2 regions of the Amycolatopsis samaneae genome follow, and region 2 is predicted to be linked to the other one. Evidence: riboswitches for the same ligand, from Rfam matches in the RefSeq annotation. Region 2 holds a riboswitch; the other holds the start of a gene.
What was found. Region 2 has a riboswitch for cobalamin ahead of ABD987_RS20555 (hypothetical protein). Riboswitches for the same ligand answer to the same signal wherever they lie in the genome.
Positions count from the first base shown of each region.

Region 1: linked by a shared signal. The riboswitch ahead of metE (5-methyltetrahydropteroyltriglutamate--homocysteine S-methyltransferase) and the one ahead of ABD987_RS20555 (hypothetical protein) in region 2 are both predicted to bind cobalamin.

Region 1 is NZ_BAABHG010000001.1:790,129-798,035, reverse strand. It holds gene metE (5-methyltetrahydropteroyltriglutamate--homocysteine S-methyltransferase) at 1-1,394, opposite strand, end outside; cobalamin riboswitch at 1,493-1,720, opposite strand; gene ABD987_RS03400 (ribonucleotide-diphosphate reductase subunit beta) at 1,844-2,917, opposite strand; gene ABD987_RS03395 (ribonucleoside-diphosphate reductase subunit alpha) at 3,011-5,989, opposite strand; gene ABD987_RS03390 (acetoacetate decarboxylase family protein) at 6,258-6,905, opposite strand; gene ABD987_RS03385 (enoyl-CoA hydratase-related protein) at 6,892-7,737, opposite strand; gene ABD987_RS03380 (hypothetical protein) at 7,798-7,907, opposite strand, start outside.
Region 2 is NZ_BAABHG010000007.1:313,726-321,632, reverse strand. It holds gene ABD987_RS20560 (CbiQ family ECF transporter T component) at 1-597, opposite strand, end outside; gene ABD987_RS20555 (hypothetical protein) at 584-1,246, opposite strand; cobalamin riboswitch at 1,334-1,472, opposite strand; gene ABD987_RS20550 (Gfo/Idh/MocA family protein) at 1,506-2,411, shown strand; gene ABD987_RS20545 (VanZ family protein) at 2,712-3,404, shown strand; gene ABD987_RS20540 (GNAT family N-acetyltransferase) at 3,584-4,345, shown strand; gene arfB (alternative ribosome rescue aminoacyl-tRNA hydrolase ArfB) at 4,418-4,846, opposite strand; gene purM (phosphoribosylformylglycinamidine cyclo-ligase) at 4,886-5,956, opposite strand; gene purF (amidophosphoribosyltransferase) at 5,987-7,525, opposite strand; gene ABD987_RS20520 (hypothetical protein) at 7,762-7,907, opposite strand, start outside.

The DNA of each region.
Region 1 (7,907 bases), on a different contig from region 2:
TCGTCGAGCGTGCCCGCCCGGTGCGCCGCGCGGGCCTTGCGCAGCTCGGTGGTCTGCGGAAACGAGCCGATCGTGGTGCTCGGCAGCGCGGGCAGGCCCAGCGCGGCCTGCTGTGCCGCCGCGCGCCGCGCGAAGGGCGAGCGGAGCGCGTGTTCGGGACGCAGCGAGGCCAGCCGCGACCGGACGCGGACGTCGAGCAGTTCGGCCGCCGTGGCACGATCCCGCACCGCGGCGCGCGCGGCCGTGAGGTCGACGTTCCCGGGACCTTGACGCAAAGCCTTGCCCAGCAGGACGACCTCGTCGACCTTCTGCCGCGCGAACGCCAGCCAGCTCTTGAGTCGGGCGTCGAGGGCGGTTTCCCGCTCGACGTCGTAGGGCACGTGCAGCAGCGAGCACGACGTCGAGACGCTCACCCGCGCCGCGGTGCCCAGCAGCGTCGCCGCGCGGGCGAGCGCCTGCTCGGGGTCGGTGCGCCACACGTTGCGGCCGTCGACCACGCCGGCCAGGACCTCCTTGTCCCGCAACGCCCCCTCCGCGGCCACGGCGTCCACAGTGGACGGATCGGTGACCAGGTCGACGGCGAGCGCGTCGATGGGGGAGCGGGCCAGCACGCCCAGACCGCGGCCGAGACCGCCGAAGTACCCGGCGACCAGCAGCTTCGGCCGGGCGGTCGCCTTCGCCAGGACGTGGTAGGCGCGGGTGAGGGCGTTCAGCTCCTTCTCGCCGCGGTCCGCCGCGAACGCGGGCTCGTCCAGCTGGACCCACTCCGCCCCGGCGTCGTGCAGTTGTTCCAGCAGCTCGGCGTAGCGCAGCAGCAGCCGGTCGAGCAGTTCCAGCGGCCGGAAGCCCTCGGGCGCGTCGCCGGCGGCCTTCGACAGCAGCAGGAAGGTCACCGGGCCGACGAGCACCGGCCGGGTCTCGTACCCGGCGGCCTTCGCCTCGCGGTATTCGTCGAGCGGCTTCGTGCCGGTGAGGGTGAACGTCGTGTCCGGGCCCAGTTCCGGGACGAGATAGTGGTAGTTGGTGTCGAACCACTTGGTCATCTCGAGCGCGGGCGCGTCCTGGACGCCGCGGGCGGCGGCGAAGTAGGTGTCGAGCGGGGAAAGGCCCAGTCCGGTGAACCGGGCGGGCAGCGCGCCGAACAGTTCGGCGGTGTCGAGCACCTGGTCGTAGTGGGAGAACGTGTTCGACGGGATCGAGTCCAGCCCGGCGGCGGCCAGTTCCCGCCAGGTGGCGGCCCGCAGGGCCCGGCCGGTTTCGGCGAGCGCGGCTTCGTCGATCTTCCCGGACCAGTAGCGCTCCACAGCGCGTTTGAGTTCCCGGTCCGGGCCGATACGTGGGTAACCCAGCACGGTGCTGCCGACGGGATTTTCGGTGACGCGGTGGTCAGGCACAGCTCTCTCCTCGCGAGCTCGTCGAAGGAGCCCGTGCGCGCGGGAGTGACCGCCCTTCGGTCGTGCCCATCCCGCGAGGCCCGGACTCACGCACGCCCTCGGCGCACGTACCACGGGCAGGTCTTCGGACTCGTGGGCGTCGTGCTCGCGCCTACCGGCCGTCGCTTCCCGGACACCGCGTCCAGTGCTTTACCGTGTCTCGCACGGTGACGGCTTTCGTTCCCACATACCGCTGCGGGGCAGTCCCGGATTCCCACCGGGTTCCCTCTTGCCTCTCCCGGACACGGCGCGCCGCCCCCGGGAGAACCCATGGCACCGACGAGCCTACAGAACCCGTACCACGCGTGACCAGAGACGAGACTCGCGTGACTGGAGACGTAACTCGCGTGATGGGAGACGGACCGCCTCCCATCACGCGAGTTACGTGCTCGATCACGCGAGTTACGTGCTCAGTCCCAGTCGAGGGCGCCGCCGGACTGGTACTCGATGACGCGGGTCTCGAAGAAGTTCTTCTCCTTCTTGAGGTCCATCGCCTCCGACATCCACGGGAACGGGTTCTCGGTCTCGCCGAAGATCGGGGCGAGGCCGATCTGCTGGGCGCGGCGGTCGGTGATGAAGTGCATGTACTGCTCGCACAGCTCGTGCGAGAGGCCCAGCATGCCGCGCGGCATGGTGTCGCGGGCGTAGGCGACCTCCAGCGCGCACGCCTCGGTCAGCATCCCGCGCACCTCGGCCTGGAACTCCTCGGTCCACAGGTGCGGGTTCTCGATCTTGATCTGGTTGATGCAGTCGATCCCGAAGTTCAGGTGGATCGACTCGTCGCGCAGGATGTACTGGTACTGCTCGGCGATCCCGACCATCTTGTTCCGGCGGCCCAGCGAGAGGATCTGCGCGAAGCCGGTGTAGAACCACATGCCCTCGAAGATCACGTAGAACGCGACGAGGTCACGCAGGAACGCCTGGTCTGCCTCCGGGGTGCCGGTCTCGAAGTCCGGGTTCTCCAGGTTCTGCGTGTACTTCAGCGCCCACGCGTCCTTGTCCGAAATGGACGGGACCTCGCGGTACATGTTGAACAGCTCGCCCTCGACCAGGCCGAGGCTTTCGCAGATGTACTGGAAGGTGTGCGTGTGCACGGCCTCCTCGAACGCCTGGCGCAACAGGTACTGGCGGCATTCGGGGTTGGTGATCTGGCGGTACACGGCGAGCACGATGTTGTTGGCCACCAACGACTCCGCCGTCGCGAAGAAGCCGAGGTTGCGCTTGAGCATGGTGCGCTCGTCCTCGGTCAGCCCGTCGGCCGACTTCCACAGCGCGATGTCGGCCTGCATGGCGACCTCGGTCGGCATCCAGTGGTTGTTGCAGCCGGCGAGGTACTTCTCCCACGCCCAGCGGTACTTCATCGGCAGCAGCTGGTTGACGTCGGCGCGGGCGTTGATCATCCGCTTGTCGTCGACGTTGATGCGGGCGGCGCCGACCTCGATCTCGCCGAGACCGGTCGCGTCCGTGGTTTCCAGGTTGGTCATCTCAGGGGCTCCAGGGAGGTTCGGGGCAGGTCCGTGGGGGCCTCCTTGAGGGACTCCAGGTCCCTCAAGGAGGCCCCCACGGATCACGGGGGACTACTGGCAGGCTTCGCAGTCGGGGTCGTCGATGCGGCAGGCGGCGCCTTCGACGGCGGCGAAGTCGACGTCTTCCACCTTGGGCATCTCCTTCGGCTCGGCCGCGGGCGGCGTCACCGGCACGGCCGCCTCCGGCGAGGGCGACGGCGACGGCGCGGGCGAGGCCGCCGGGGAAGCCGCCGGAACCGCGGCCGAGGGCGACGCCGCGGGAGCGGCGGGGGCCGGGGTGGCCGAGACGGCGTTCAGCTTGCCGTCCGTGCCGCGCAGGGTGCTCTTCTCCACGTGCGTCGCGGACTGCGCCCGCAGGTAGTACGTGGTCTTGAGGCCCTTGTGCCACGCGTACCGGTACAGCTCGTCGAGCTTGCGGCCGCTCGGCGCCGCGATGTACAGGTTCAGCGACTGCGCCTGGTCGATCCACTTCTGCCGCCGGGACGCGGCGTCCACCAGCCACTTCGACTCGATCTCGAACGCGGTGGCGTACAACGCCTTCAGGTCGTCCGGAACGCGGTCGATCCGGCCGAGGCTGCCGTCGAAGTACTTCAGGTCGCTCACCATGACCTCGTCCCACAGCCCGCGCTCCTTGAGGGAACGGACCAGGTGCGGGTTCACCACGGTGAAGTCGCCGGACATGTTCGACTTGACGTACAGGTTCTGGAACAGCGGCTCGATGGACTGCCCGACACCGCAGATGTTGGAGATCGTCGCGGTCGGCGCGATCGCCATCACGTTGGAGTTGCGCATGCCGACGGTCTTGACCCGCTCGCGCAGCGTCCCCCAGTCCATAGTGGACGAAAGGTCGACGTCGAGCGCGTCACCGCGGCGCGCGTCGATGAGCAGCCGCATCGAGTCGATCGGCAGGATTCCCTTGCTCCACAGGGAACCCTCGAAGCTCTGGTACTGCCCGCGCTCCTCGGCGAGGTCGGTCGAGGCCGAGATCGCGTAGTAGGAGATGTGCTCCATGCTCTCGTCGGCGAACCGCACGGCGGCCTCGGAGGACAGCGGAACGCCCAGCTCGAACAGCGCGTCCTGGAAGCCCATCAGGCCGAGGCCGACCGGGCGGTGACGCAGGTTCGAGCGGCGTGCCTCCGGTATCGTGTAGAAGTTGATGTCGATCACGTTGTCGAGCATCCGCACCGCGGTGCGCACGGTCTTCTCGAGCCGCTCGGTGTCCAGGCCGGTCGGGGTCACGTGCTTGAGCAGGTTGACCGAGCCCAGGTTGCAGACCGCGACCTCGTCGCTGCTGGTGTTCAGCGTGATCTCGGTGCACAGGTTGGACGAGTGCACGACGCCGATGTGCTGCTGCGGCGAGCGCAGGTTGCACGGGTCCTTGAAGGTGATCCACGGGTGCCCGGTCTCGAACAGCATGGTCAGCATGCGCCGCCACAGGTCGACCGCGCGGACCTTGCGGAACACCTTGATCTCGCCGCGGTCGGCGGCGGCCTCGTACTCGCGGTAGCGCTGTGCGAACGCGTTGCCGTAGAGGTCGTGCAGGTCCGGCGTCTCGTTGGGGGAGAACAGGGTCCACTGCCCGTCGGCCTCGACGCGGCGCAGGAACTCGTCCGGCACCCAGTTCGCGGTGTTCATGTCGTGCGTGCGCCGCCGGTCGTCACCGGTGTTCTTGCGCAGGTCGAGGAACTCCTCGATGTCCACGTGCCAGGTCTCGAGGTAGGCGCAGGCCGCGCCCTTGCGCTTGCCGCCCTGGTTCACCGCGACCGCGGTGTCGTTGGCGATCTTGAGGAACGGCACGACGCCCTGGGACTGGCCGTTGGTGCCCTTGATGTGCGCGCCGAGGCCGCGGACCGGGGTCCAGTCGTTGCCGAGACCGCCCGAGTACTTCGCCAGCAGCGCGTTGTTCTTGTACGCCTGGAAGATCGAGTCGAGGTCGTCGTCCACAGTGGTCAGGAAGCAGGACGACAGCTGCGGGCGCGTGGTGCCCGAGTTGAACAGCGTCGGGGTGGACGCCATGAAGTGGAAGCTCGACAGCAGCTCATAAAACTCAATGGCACGAGATTCCCTGTTGTCCTCGCGGATCGCCAGTCCCATCGCGACGCGCATGAAGAACGCCTGCGGCAGCTCGAAACGGACGCCGTCGTGGTGCTGGAAGTACCGGTCGTACAGCGTCTGCAGGCCGAGGAACCCGAAGTCGAGGTCACGCTCGGGCCGGATCGCCGCGGTGATCTTGTCCAGGTCGAAGGAGGTCAGCTCGGCGTCGACCAGCTCCAGCTCGATGGCGCGGCGCAGGTAGGCGCGGAAGTACGGGGCGTACTCCTGGACCATCTCGTCCTGGCTGGCCTGGCGCGGCGCGCCGGCGAGGTAGCTCAGCGCCTCGCCGCGCAGCTTGTCCAGCAGCAGCCGGGCGGAGACGAAGGAGTAGTTCGGCTCCTGCTCGACGAGCACACGGGCGGCCATGATCTGCGCGAGCGCGAGTTCGTCGGCGCTGATGCCGTCGTAGAGGTTGCGCTTGGCCTCGGCGAGCACCGGCTCCGCGGAGACGTCGTCCAGCCCGGCGACGGCTTCTCCCACCACGTGGGACACGCGGGCCCAGTCGAGCGGGCGCAGCGAACCGTCGACGCCCTTGACGTTGAGCGCGGCCTCGGCCGGGGCCGGGGTGCTCGCTTGACGGGCCTTGGCGCGCTCGTCGCGGTAGAGCACGTACGCGCGGGCGACCTTGTGGTGCTCGCCGCGCATGAGCGCGAGCTCGACAAGGTCCTGGATCTGCTCGATGTGCAGGGCGGCCTCGGTGCCGGCGTGGCGCAGCAGCGAGGTCTCGACCTGCGCGGTCAGCTCGGCGACCACGTGGTGGACGCGCGAGGACGCGGCGGCGTCGTCCCCCTCCACCGCGAGGAAGGCCTTGGTGAGCGCCACCGAGATCTTGTTGGCGTCGAACGGCGACACACTGCCGTCGCGCCGGATCACCCGGACTCCGGCGGGCTTGTTGTCCGGAGAAGCGGGCGGGCGATGGCTGGTGTCCACTGACATATGCGTGACTCCCCAAGGGCGCGTCGGATCGGCGCATCGTCCCCCGGACGAAGCGCTGCTGGTCGGGCAAAGCGTTGTCCGGCAATGCTCCTGGTGCGAACTCTCCAGGGAGAGCGCTGCTGGGCGTCACCGGCTCCCAGAGACTACATGTAGGGGTTGGGGGCCGCACGTGCCCCAATGGGTGGCGTGTCGCGCACTCACCCTGGCGGGTTAGGTGATCACGCAGAGCGCCCTGATCACCGGTCTGCGGGACACTCGGCGGAGGTCGTCAGCCGCCGAATCGCAGTGCGAAACCGGTCAGCTTCGCACTGGCCGCGGGACGGCGCCCGCTGAGGTGGCCGAGCGGGCCCTCGGGGTTGATCTGCCAGTCCGAGGAGGCCAGCCGGGCGCGCGCCTTCGAGACCACCGGGCTGCGCTTGGGGCGGCCGTCGAGGGTCTGGACGACTTCGAAGGCCGCGGGCACGGCGAGGGGGAGGCCGAGACGTGGGGTGAACGCGGCGGTCGCGATCCAGTCGTCTCCGGTCGCCGCGGTCGCGGTGAACGCGTGGCCGCCGGTGAACTCGAACGCGGCGAGGTCCTTCGGGATGCCCCACAACGCGCGGCCACCGGCCAGTGACGTCTCGCTGTCGACCCAGATGGCGGTGATCGACGCGGCCGCGCGGCGGCCGTGCACGGCGACCGTGGCGAGCAGTTCGTGGTAGCTCAGCTGACCCGGCGGCCGGTAGTCGATCCACGCGGTGACGACCGTCGCGTGCCCGCGCCAGACGAGCGGGCGGGCACCTTCGGGCAGCGCCGGTATCTCATCGAGTGGGACGCGCCAGACGGACAGCCAGGCGTCCCCGGCGAGGTGCCACGGCTCGGGCGGGTAATCCGCCGACGTACTTTTTCCCGCGGCGGCGGCATCAGATGGAGTCATGGAGCCAGGGCAGGTAGTCGGGGAGGTCCCTGTCGACACGCATGGTGAACTCCGGCGGGCGTTTCTGCAGGAACGACACGACACCCTCGACGGCGTCGGAGCTCTTGCCGAGGCCGCCGATCAGCCGGGAGTCGAGTTCGTGCACGGGGAACGGGGACGGCGCGCTCGCCATGCGGTACAGCAGCTGGCGGGTGACCGCGACCGAGACCGGCGCGGTGGTGGCGATGATCTCCCGCGCGAGCGCGTACGCCTCTTCGAGCACGGTGTCCGCCGGGTACAGCCGGTGCACGAGCCCGGCGGAGAGCGCTTCCGCCGCGTCGACGAGGCGACCGCTGATCATCCAGTCGAGTGCGGTGCCCATGCCGACGAGCCGGGGGAGGAACCACGCGGACGCGCCCTCGGGGTAGATCCCCCGCCGGGTGAACACGAACCCGAACCGCGCGTCCTCGGCGGCGAGCCGGTAGTCGCACGAAAGCGTGATGGTGATCCCGCCGCCGACGGCCGCGCCGCGCAGGGCGGCGATGACCGGTTTGTGCATCGTGAAGATCCGCTTGGAACACCGCCCGGCGGGTTCCTGCCACGCGGCGTCCGGTCCGGACTCGGGGTCGAAGTCGAAGCCGCCCTGGGAAAGGTCCGCGCCCACCGAGAAGTCCCTGCCCGCGCCGGTGAGGACCACGACCCGGACCTCCTCGTCGCGGTCGGCCCTGTCCATCGCGTCGCCGAGTTCGTCGGCCATCCGGATCGTGTAGCCGTTGCGGGCCTCCGGACGGTTCAGTGTCACGGTGGCGATCCGCTCGGCGACCGCGTAGGTGATGTCGGCGTAGTCGGCCATATCCGTGACGGTAAGCCAGATCACCACTACTGGCAAGGTGTCAATAGTGTTCGGCCGGTCTCAGCGTCGCCCAACCGGGTTTCGCCAGCCGGGGCGGACAGTCGCCGGGCCTCCGCGATGCAAGGCCACGACGAGCGCCCGCCCGTCCCGGGCGTGATGTTCGATGATTT
Region 2 (7,907 bases):
GACGCCCTTCAACGCCTTCATCCCGCGCTGCCGCCCGGCACGGAGCCGTCGCGCCCGCCGGACACGCTGGACGCTCTCGACGAGCTGCGGCGCGACCGACAGTGCGACCGTGACCGCCGTGCCGACCTCGTACAACGCCCCGGGGACCGCCTTGAGCATGCGTTTGGGGTTCGCCAGCGCGTTCGCCGCGCCAATACAGATGATCATGGTCGCCAGCCGGAGCCCGTCGTAGAACCCACCGAGCAGCTCCTCCGCCGACGTCGGCCCGAGCAGCGTGATCCCGGCCGCGATCGAGGGCAGCGGGATGCTCGGCAGGGTGAACAGGACGTGCCCGCCGTCCTCGCCGCCGATCAGGATCCGGAAGAAGATCCGCGAGGCTAGGACCAGGGCACCGACGTAGGCGTAGAGCCGGAAGGCCACGGCCCACGGCGCGTCGCTGCGCCGGTTCGCGACCACGAGTCCCGCCACCGCGATGATCAGCCCGAGCAGCAGCGGGTTGGTCGTGTGGCTCGCCGCGACGGCCAGCGACAACGCCCACACCCACCACGCGCCGGGATGCAGCGTCCGCGGCGCGCGGCCGAGGTTACTGAACGCCACGCCGGCGCCGCCGGGCCACGAACACGGCGGCGCCACCGACCACCACGAGCGCGGCCACGCCGAGCACGACGCCCCACGGGAAGCCCGCGTCCGCCGACGCACCGGTGGCCTGCGACGTCGCGGGCGGCTGCGCGGCGCGCACCGGCGCGACCCGCGGCGGCGGGTTGGCACCGAAGGACTTCCCGTGCGAGAACGCCCATCCCTCGAAGCCGCCCGGCGCCGGCTTGTGGGTGGTCGCGCCCTCCTGGCTCGACACCCAGGCCCCGTTCGCGCCGTTCCAGTAGCCCCAGAAGTCCGTGGCCGAGGGCATCGCGGCGCAGGATTCGGCGTCCGGGCCCGGTTTGCCGTCGATCCGGCAGGCCACCGCGAGCCCGTAACGCTGCGAGCCGGTCACGGCGAAGCCCGCGTTCTGCAGCGCGGTCATGCCGGTGGCCTGCTCGCCGGGCGCGCACCGGACGACCGGGTCCCCACCGAGGTCCCCGAAGTCCACGATCACCGTCACCCCGGCACCGTCTTGGCAGTAGCCCGGGACGCCCTTGCCCTGCTCGGCGGTCGCGGGCGTGCTCGCACCGGCTCCGCCGAGCAGCACGAGCGCGACGACGGCGAGCAGCCTCGCCAGGACCGCGGCGGACTGACGTGTGCGGGACATCGGGCACCTTTCCCGGTCCGTCGCAGGCGCCCCCGACCAGCGCACGACGGCGTCAGCCCCAGGACTCCCGGATGGACCTCGACAACTTCGGGAGCACCAGGCACGGGCGATCCGGCTCACGGTCACGGGCCGCTCACGGCTGCGGGTCAGCGCCGGACTTTCACCGGCTTCTCCCGGGCGAGGTGGTCTAACCCGCTGACGTTAACCCACGGGAGGCGGACTCCGGAAGCGACGCGAGCCACACCTACACTCACCGATCGTGGGACAGGGACAGCTTCGCGTCGGCCTCGTCGGTACCGGTCCGTGGGCACGGACGGTGCACGCGCCGAGCCTCGCCGATCATCCGGGGACGACGCTGAGCGCGGTCTGGTCCCGCCGCCCCGAGGCCGCCCGCGAACTCGCCGAGACACACTGCGCCACCGCCGCGGGCAGCGTCGAGGAGCTGTTCGCCCAGGTCGACGCCGTCGCGTTCGCGGTGCCGCCCGCCGTGCAGGCCGAGCTGGGCGTCCGCGCGGCCGAAGCGGGCAAGCACCTGATCCTGGAGAAGCCGCTGGCCGGCGATCTCGCCGGGGCCCGGCGCCTCGCGGACGCCGTCGACGCGGCCGGGGTCGCCGCCCTCATGGTGCTGATCCTGCGGTACGCGGAGCAGACCAGGGACTGGCTGGCCGGGATCGCCGAGGCGGGTGGCTGGCGCGGCGGCGGGGCCCGCTGGCTCTCCGGCGCGCTGCTGGGCGGCCAGTACGCGGGTTCGAGCTGGCGGACGGATTCGGGCGCGCTCTACGACGTCGGCCCGCACGCGTTCGACCTGCTCGACGCCGCGCTCGGCCCGATCACCGAGGTGCTGGCCGCGCACCGTGGCCCGGACGACCTCTGGCAGCTGCTCTTCGCGCACGAAGGCGGCGCGACCAGCACGGCGACGTTGTCCCTGCGGCTGCCGATTCAGCCGACCGTGGTCGAGGTCGCGATCTACGGCGAGCACGGCTACCGCACGCTGGGCCGGAAGGCGGGCGCGGCGCGCGAGTCCTACACCGCGTTGCTGGACGACTTCGCCGCGATGATCGCCAGTGGCACCACCGCGCATCCCTGCGACGCACGGCGCGGCCTGCACCTGCAGACCGTCATCGAACGCGCGCGGGAACTCGCCGCCGACGGTCACCACCGGTAACCGCGCGTTCCAGCCGCCGGGCGCGGCGTTCCACCCCATGGGAAAGCCGAAGTAGTACACAGCCGGACGACGTGGATTTTCGTTGTGACGTAAAGCTTTTCCGCGCCTGCCCAAAATTCATCCACAGGGTTGTCCACAGCATCCACTGTGGACGGTTCCCGCTCCGACCCAAGCACGGTTGCCTGCGGCCCGCCAGCCGAAGATCACCGAATAGTGCGCGCCCTTGGACATGCCAAGCGGATCTTGCGATGCGAGAGTGATCTTGCGGCGAGCCGATCTTGAAGCCCGGAAAGGGGACGGATGGCCGAGTTGCTGCACGTCTTCGGGGACATGATCCCGGTGTCGATCCTGGCTCTCTGCTACGCGTTCTTCGCCTGGCCGATGCTCGCTTCGCACCGGCAGCGCACCGCCCCGCACCGCCACGCCAGCGCCACCGCCGCGCTGGACGTCACCCTCTGCGTACTCGGCGTGCTGGTGCTGCGCCTGGCCACGATGCAGGTCGGCGACTCGCACGAAAGCATCCTCGACCTGGTGCCCGGCGCCGACCTCGCCGGCACCTTCACCAGCGGCAGCGCGTTCTGGCAGACCACCGGCAACCTGCTGCTGCTCGGCCCGCTCGGCGCCCTGCTCCCGCTGCGGGTCCCGGCGCTGCGCTCGCTCCTGCGGGTGCTGTGCGCGGCCATGGCCACCTCGACGGCGATCGAGGGCGCCCAGTACCTGATCCAGGTCGGCCGGGTGACCTCGACCGACGACGTCATCCTCAACACCGTCGGCGCGACACTGGGCGCGGCGCTGACCCGGCGGGCCTGGCGCGTGCTCGACCGGCTCGGCGCGCCGGAACCCGTCCGGATCCCGGTCCAGCGCCGCCGGACGATCTGCCCGGCACCGCCCCGCACGCTGCGCGTGCCCCGCTCGGTGTGGGACCGGCGCTATCCGGCCTGCCCGAACGAGGCGAGAACGGCCGAGGAGAACACCGCCAGACGTCCGGGCTGAGCAGGGTTAATCGTTTGCGTCGCGTGGGAGACTTCTCCCGTCAGCTTCACTTCGAGCATGAGGACAGCCAATGCCTACCGCCGCCGTCGGCGTCGGTCGCAGCTAGGCCCGACGCCTCACCCCAGCGTCCTTCGCGCCTTCATGGCGCCTCTTCGTCCTGCTCGAAAGGTCTTTCCGAAGTGTCTTTTCTCAGTTTTGTCCAGTCCTACATCCGCACCATGGCCGCACGCGGCCGGGAAACCGAGCGGATCGGACCGTTCCTGGCCACCTACAGCACGCACACCGGCCACCCGATGCTCAACTACGCCGTGCCGGACGACGGCGCGGTGCCGACCACGGCCGAGGTCGACGCGCTGACCGCGGCGTACCGCCGTCGCGAGCTGACACCCCGGCTGGAGTTCCTGACCGAGGTCGTCCCGGCCACCGAGGTGGTGCTGCGCGAACGCGGCTATGCCCTCGAACGCCGGATCCCGCTGATGACCTGCGCGCCGGAGGACGCCGTCGCGTGGCCGTGTCCCGAGGACCTCACGCTGCTCGCCCCCGGGTCCGACGTCGAGTTCCTCGCGATGATCAACGCCCAGCGCGAGGCGTACGACCAGCACGACCCCGCGGGCGACGAAGACATCGCGTCGCTGCGGGACCTCGTCGGTCGCGGCGGCCTCGCGGTGCTCGCCGTGCACACCGCCACCGGCGACCCGGTGGGCGGCGGCGTCGGCACCGAACTGCTCGACGCGACCACCGAGATCGCCGGGATCGGCGTGCGCGAACGGTACCGGCGGCGCGGGGTGGCCGCGGCGATCACCTCGTGGCTCACCGCCGAGGCTCACCAGCGGGGCGGGAAGACGGTGTTCCTGACTCCGGCGGGCGAGCCGGAGGAACGCATCTACGCCCGGATCGGCTACCGCCGCGCCGCCGAGTGCGTCCACCTCTCGCTGTCCTGACCCCTCAGGTCCGTGGGGGCCTCCTTGAGGGACCTGGAGTCCCTCAAGGAGGCCCCCACGGACCACCGCGGCTCAGTCGTCGAAGCGGCCGCCGCGGCCGCGTTTGACCTGGGCGCGACGCTTCTTCGCGGCCAGCCGGCGTTCCTTCGAGCCACGGGACGGCTTCGTCGCCCGCCGCCGTGGCGGAGGCGGCGCGGTGGCCTCCAGCAGCAACGCCGCCAGCCGGGCCCGCGCGGCTTCGCGGTTCATCAGCTGTGAGCGGTGTTCACGCGCGACGATCGTGATGACCCCGTCGACGAGCCGCGAGCGCAGCCGGGCGACGACCCGCTCCCGCAGGTCGTCGGGGATCGAGGGCGAACGGACGACGTCGAAGGACAGCTCGACCCGCGAGTCGGTGGTGTTGACGCCCTGGCCTCCCGGGCCCGACGCCCGGGAGAACCGCTCGCCCAGTTCGGCGTCCGGGATCACGAACCGGGCGCCGACCACCACATCATCAGTCACCACTCCAGTGTGACAGCCCGGTGCGAACCGATTTCCGGTTCAGAAGCGAGGGTGCTCGCCGGCGAGCACCGCGCGTGGCCCGTCCGGGTCCTCGGCGGGCTGGACGTCGCCGAGCACCCAGGCCGGGACGTGCCGCGCGGTCAGCATCGCGAGCGCCCGGTCGACGTCCTCGGCGTCGACGATCGCGACCATGCCGATGCCCATGTTGAACGTCTTCTCCAGCTCGACGCGTTCGACCTTGCCGCGCTGTCCGATCAGCGCGAACACCGGCGCCGGGGTCCAGCTCCCACGATCGAGCCGCGCGACGAGTCCGCGTGGCATGACCCTGGCGAGATTCGCCTCCAGGCCGCCACCGGTGACGTGCGCGAACGTGCGCACCTCGGTCTCGGCCGCCAGCGCGAGGCAGTCCTTGGCGTAGATCTTCGTCGGCTCCAGCAGTTCCTCGCCAAGCGTGCGGCCGAACTCCTCGACGTGCCCGTCCAGCGGCATCCGCGCGATGTCCAGCAGCACGTGCCTGGACAGCGAGTATCCGTTGGAGTGCAGCCCGGACGAGCCGAACGCGAGCACCACGTCACCCGGCCGCACCCGCTCCGGCCCAAGCACGGCCGAGGCCTCGACGACCCCGATGCCGGTGCCCGAGATGTCGTAGTCGTGCTCGGCCATCAGCCCGGGGTGCTCGGCGGTCTCCCCGCCGAGCAGCGCGCAGCCGGCCTGCACACACCCCTCGGCGATACCGCCGACGAGTGCCGCGACCTTCTCCGGGACGACCTTGCCGACCGCGATGTAGTCCTGCATGAACAGCGGCTCGGCGCCGGTGACGACGAGGTCGTCGACGACCATGGCGACCAGGTCGATGCCGATCGTGTCGTGCTTGTCCAGCGCCTGCGCGACCGCGATCTTGGTGCCGACGCCGTCGGTGGAGGAGGCGAGCACCGGCTCCTTCCACTTGTCCAGCTTCAGCGAGAACAGACCGGCGAAACCGCCGACACCGCCACGCACCTCCGGCCTGCTCGCGCGCTCGGCGTGCGGCTTGAGCAGCTCGACGGCTTTGTCACCGGCGTCGATGCTGACCCCGGCAGCGGCGTACGTGGCGCTCGTGGACTCGCTCACGACTGGTGAACTCCAAATCTGGGAAACAGGCTAGGGACGCCGGACGGCGTCCTCGGCACCGTACCCGGCGGGGGCGACCGGGGTCGCCGCGCCATTGACCGAGTCGAGGCTTTCCAGCAGATGCTTGCCGATCAGCGCGTCCTCGGGCAGCGCGATCGGGTACTCGCCGGAGAAGCACGCCGTGCACAGCCGCGATTTCGGCTGCTCGGACGCCGCGACCAGACCGTCGAGCGAGATGTAGCCGAGCGAGTCGGCCCCGATCGACCGGCGGATGCCGTCCAGGTCCACCCCGTTCGCGACCAGTTCCGCCCGCGAGGCGAAGTCGATGCCGTAGAAGCAGGGCCAGCGGACCGGCGGCGACGCGATCCGGACGTGCACCTCCAGCGCGCCCGCCTCACGCAGCATCCGCACCAGCGCACGCTGGGTGTTGCCGCGGACGATCGAGTCGTCGACCACGACCAGCCGCTTGCCGCGGATGACCTCGCGCAGCGGGTTCAGCTTGAGCCGGATGCCCAGCTGACGGATCGTCTGCGAAGGCTGGATGAACGTCCGGCCGACATAGGCGTTCTTGACCAGACCGGAGCCGTACGGGATGCCCGAGCCCTGCGCGTACCCGATCGCGGCCGGGGTCCCGGACTCCGGCACCGGGATGACCAGGTCACCGTCGGCGGGATGCTCGGCGGCGAGCTTGCGACCGATCTCGACGCGGGTCGCGTGCACGCTGCGGCCGGCGATCGAGGTGTCCGGACGCGCCAGGTAGACGTACTCGAACACGCAGCCCTTGGGCTCCGGGTTGGCGAACCGCGAGGACCGCAGCCCCTCCGCGTCGATCGCGATCAGCTCGCCCGGCTCGACCTCGCGGACGAACGAGGCACCGACGATGTCCAGCGCCGCGGTCTCGCTCGCGACCACCCAGCCGCGTTCGAGCCTGCCCAGCACCAACGGGTGCACCCCGTGCGGGTCACGGGCGGCGTACAGCGTGTTCTCGTCGGCGAAGACCAGGCAGAACGCGCCGCGCAGGGTCGGCAGCAGTTCGAGCGCCGCCGCCTCGATGCCCTTGTCCGCGGCGTTCGCGGCGAGCAGCCCGCAGACCAGGTCGGAGTCGCTGGACGAGCCGGTGAGCCCGGCGTGCGGTTTCAGACCGGCCGCGTCGGTGCGCTCCCGCAGCTCGGCGGTGTTGACCAGGTTGCCGTTGTGGGCGAAGGACAGCCCGCTGCCGGTCGAGGTGGTCCGGAAGATCGGCTGCGCGTTCTCCCAGATCGTCGACCCGGTCGTCGAGTACCGGCAGTGCCCGACGGCGATGTGGCCCTGCAGCGACTGGAGGACCTGCTCGTCGAAGACCTGGCTGACCAGGCCGAGGTCCTTGAAGACCACGATCTGCGAGCCGTCGGAGACGGAGATGCCCGCGGCCTCCTGGCCGCGGTGCTGGAGTGCGTACAGCCCGTAGTAGGTCAGCTTCGCGACCTCTTCTCCGGGCGCCCACACACCGAAGACACCACACTCTTCGCGGGGCTCCGGATCGGGCTGGTCGGGTACGGACTGTCCGGCGAGGGACGGGTCGGAAACCACCGAGGTGCTCCCAGGATGACGTGGTCAGGCCGCCTTCAGTGTAAACGGTCCGGTTATGAATCCGGCCTCACCCGACGTGGTTCTGCCCACTTCGCATTCCGGCCCGTCCCCTGCTGACACGACGCTCCGTAAACGCCGGAACGCGCCCCGCCACACCCCGGACAACGGGGGATTCGGCGTGGGCGCGCTCGGGCACCGCTGACTCCGGAGGACGACACCCGGAACCGGGAAAAGGCTTACTCGTCCGGCAGCGCCAGGACCTCCGTGAGGACCCGCGCCCCCTCGCCGCGCGAGCGCCACAACCACCGCTCCGGCTCGAAGATGTTCTCCTCGCCGCCGGGCATCCGGGTGGCCTCGACGTCGTCCTCGGAGTTGAGCCGGA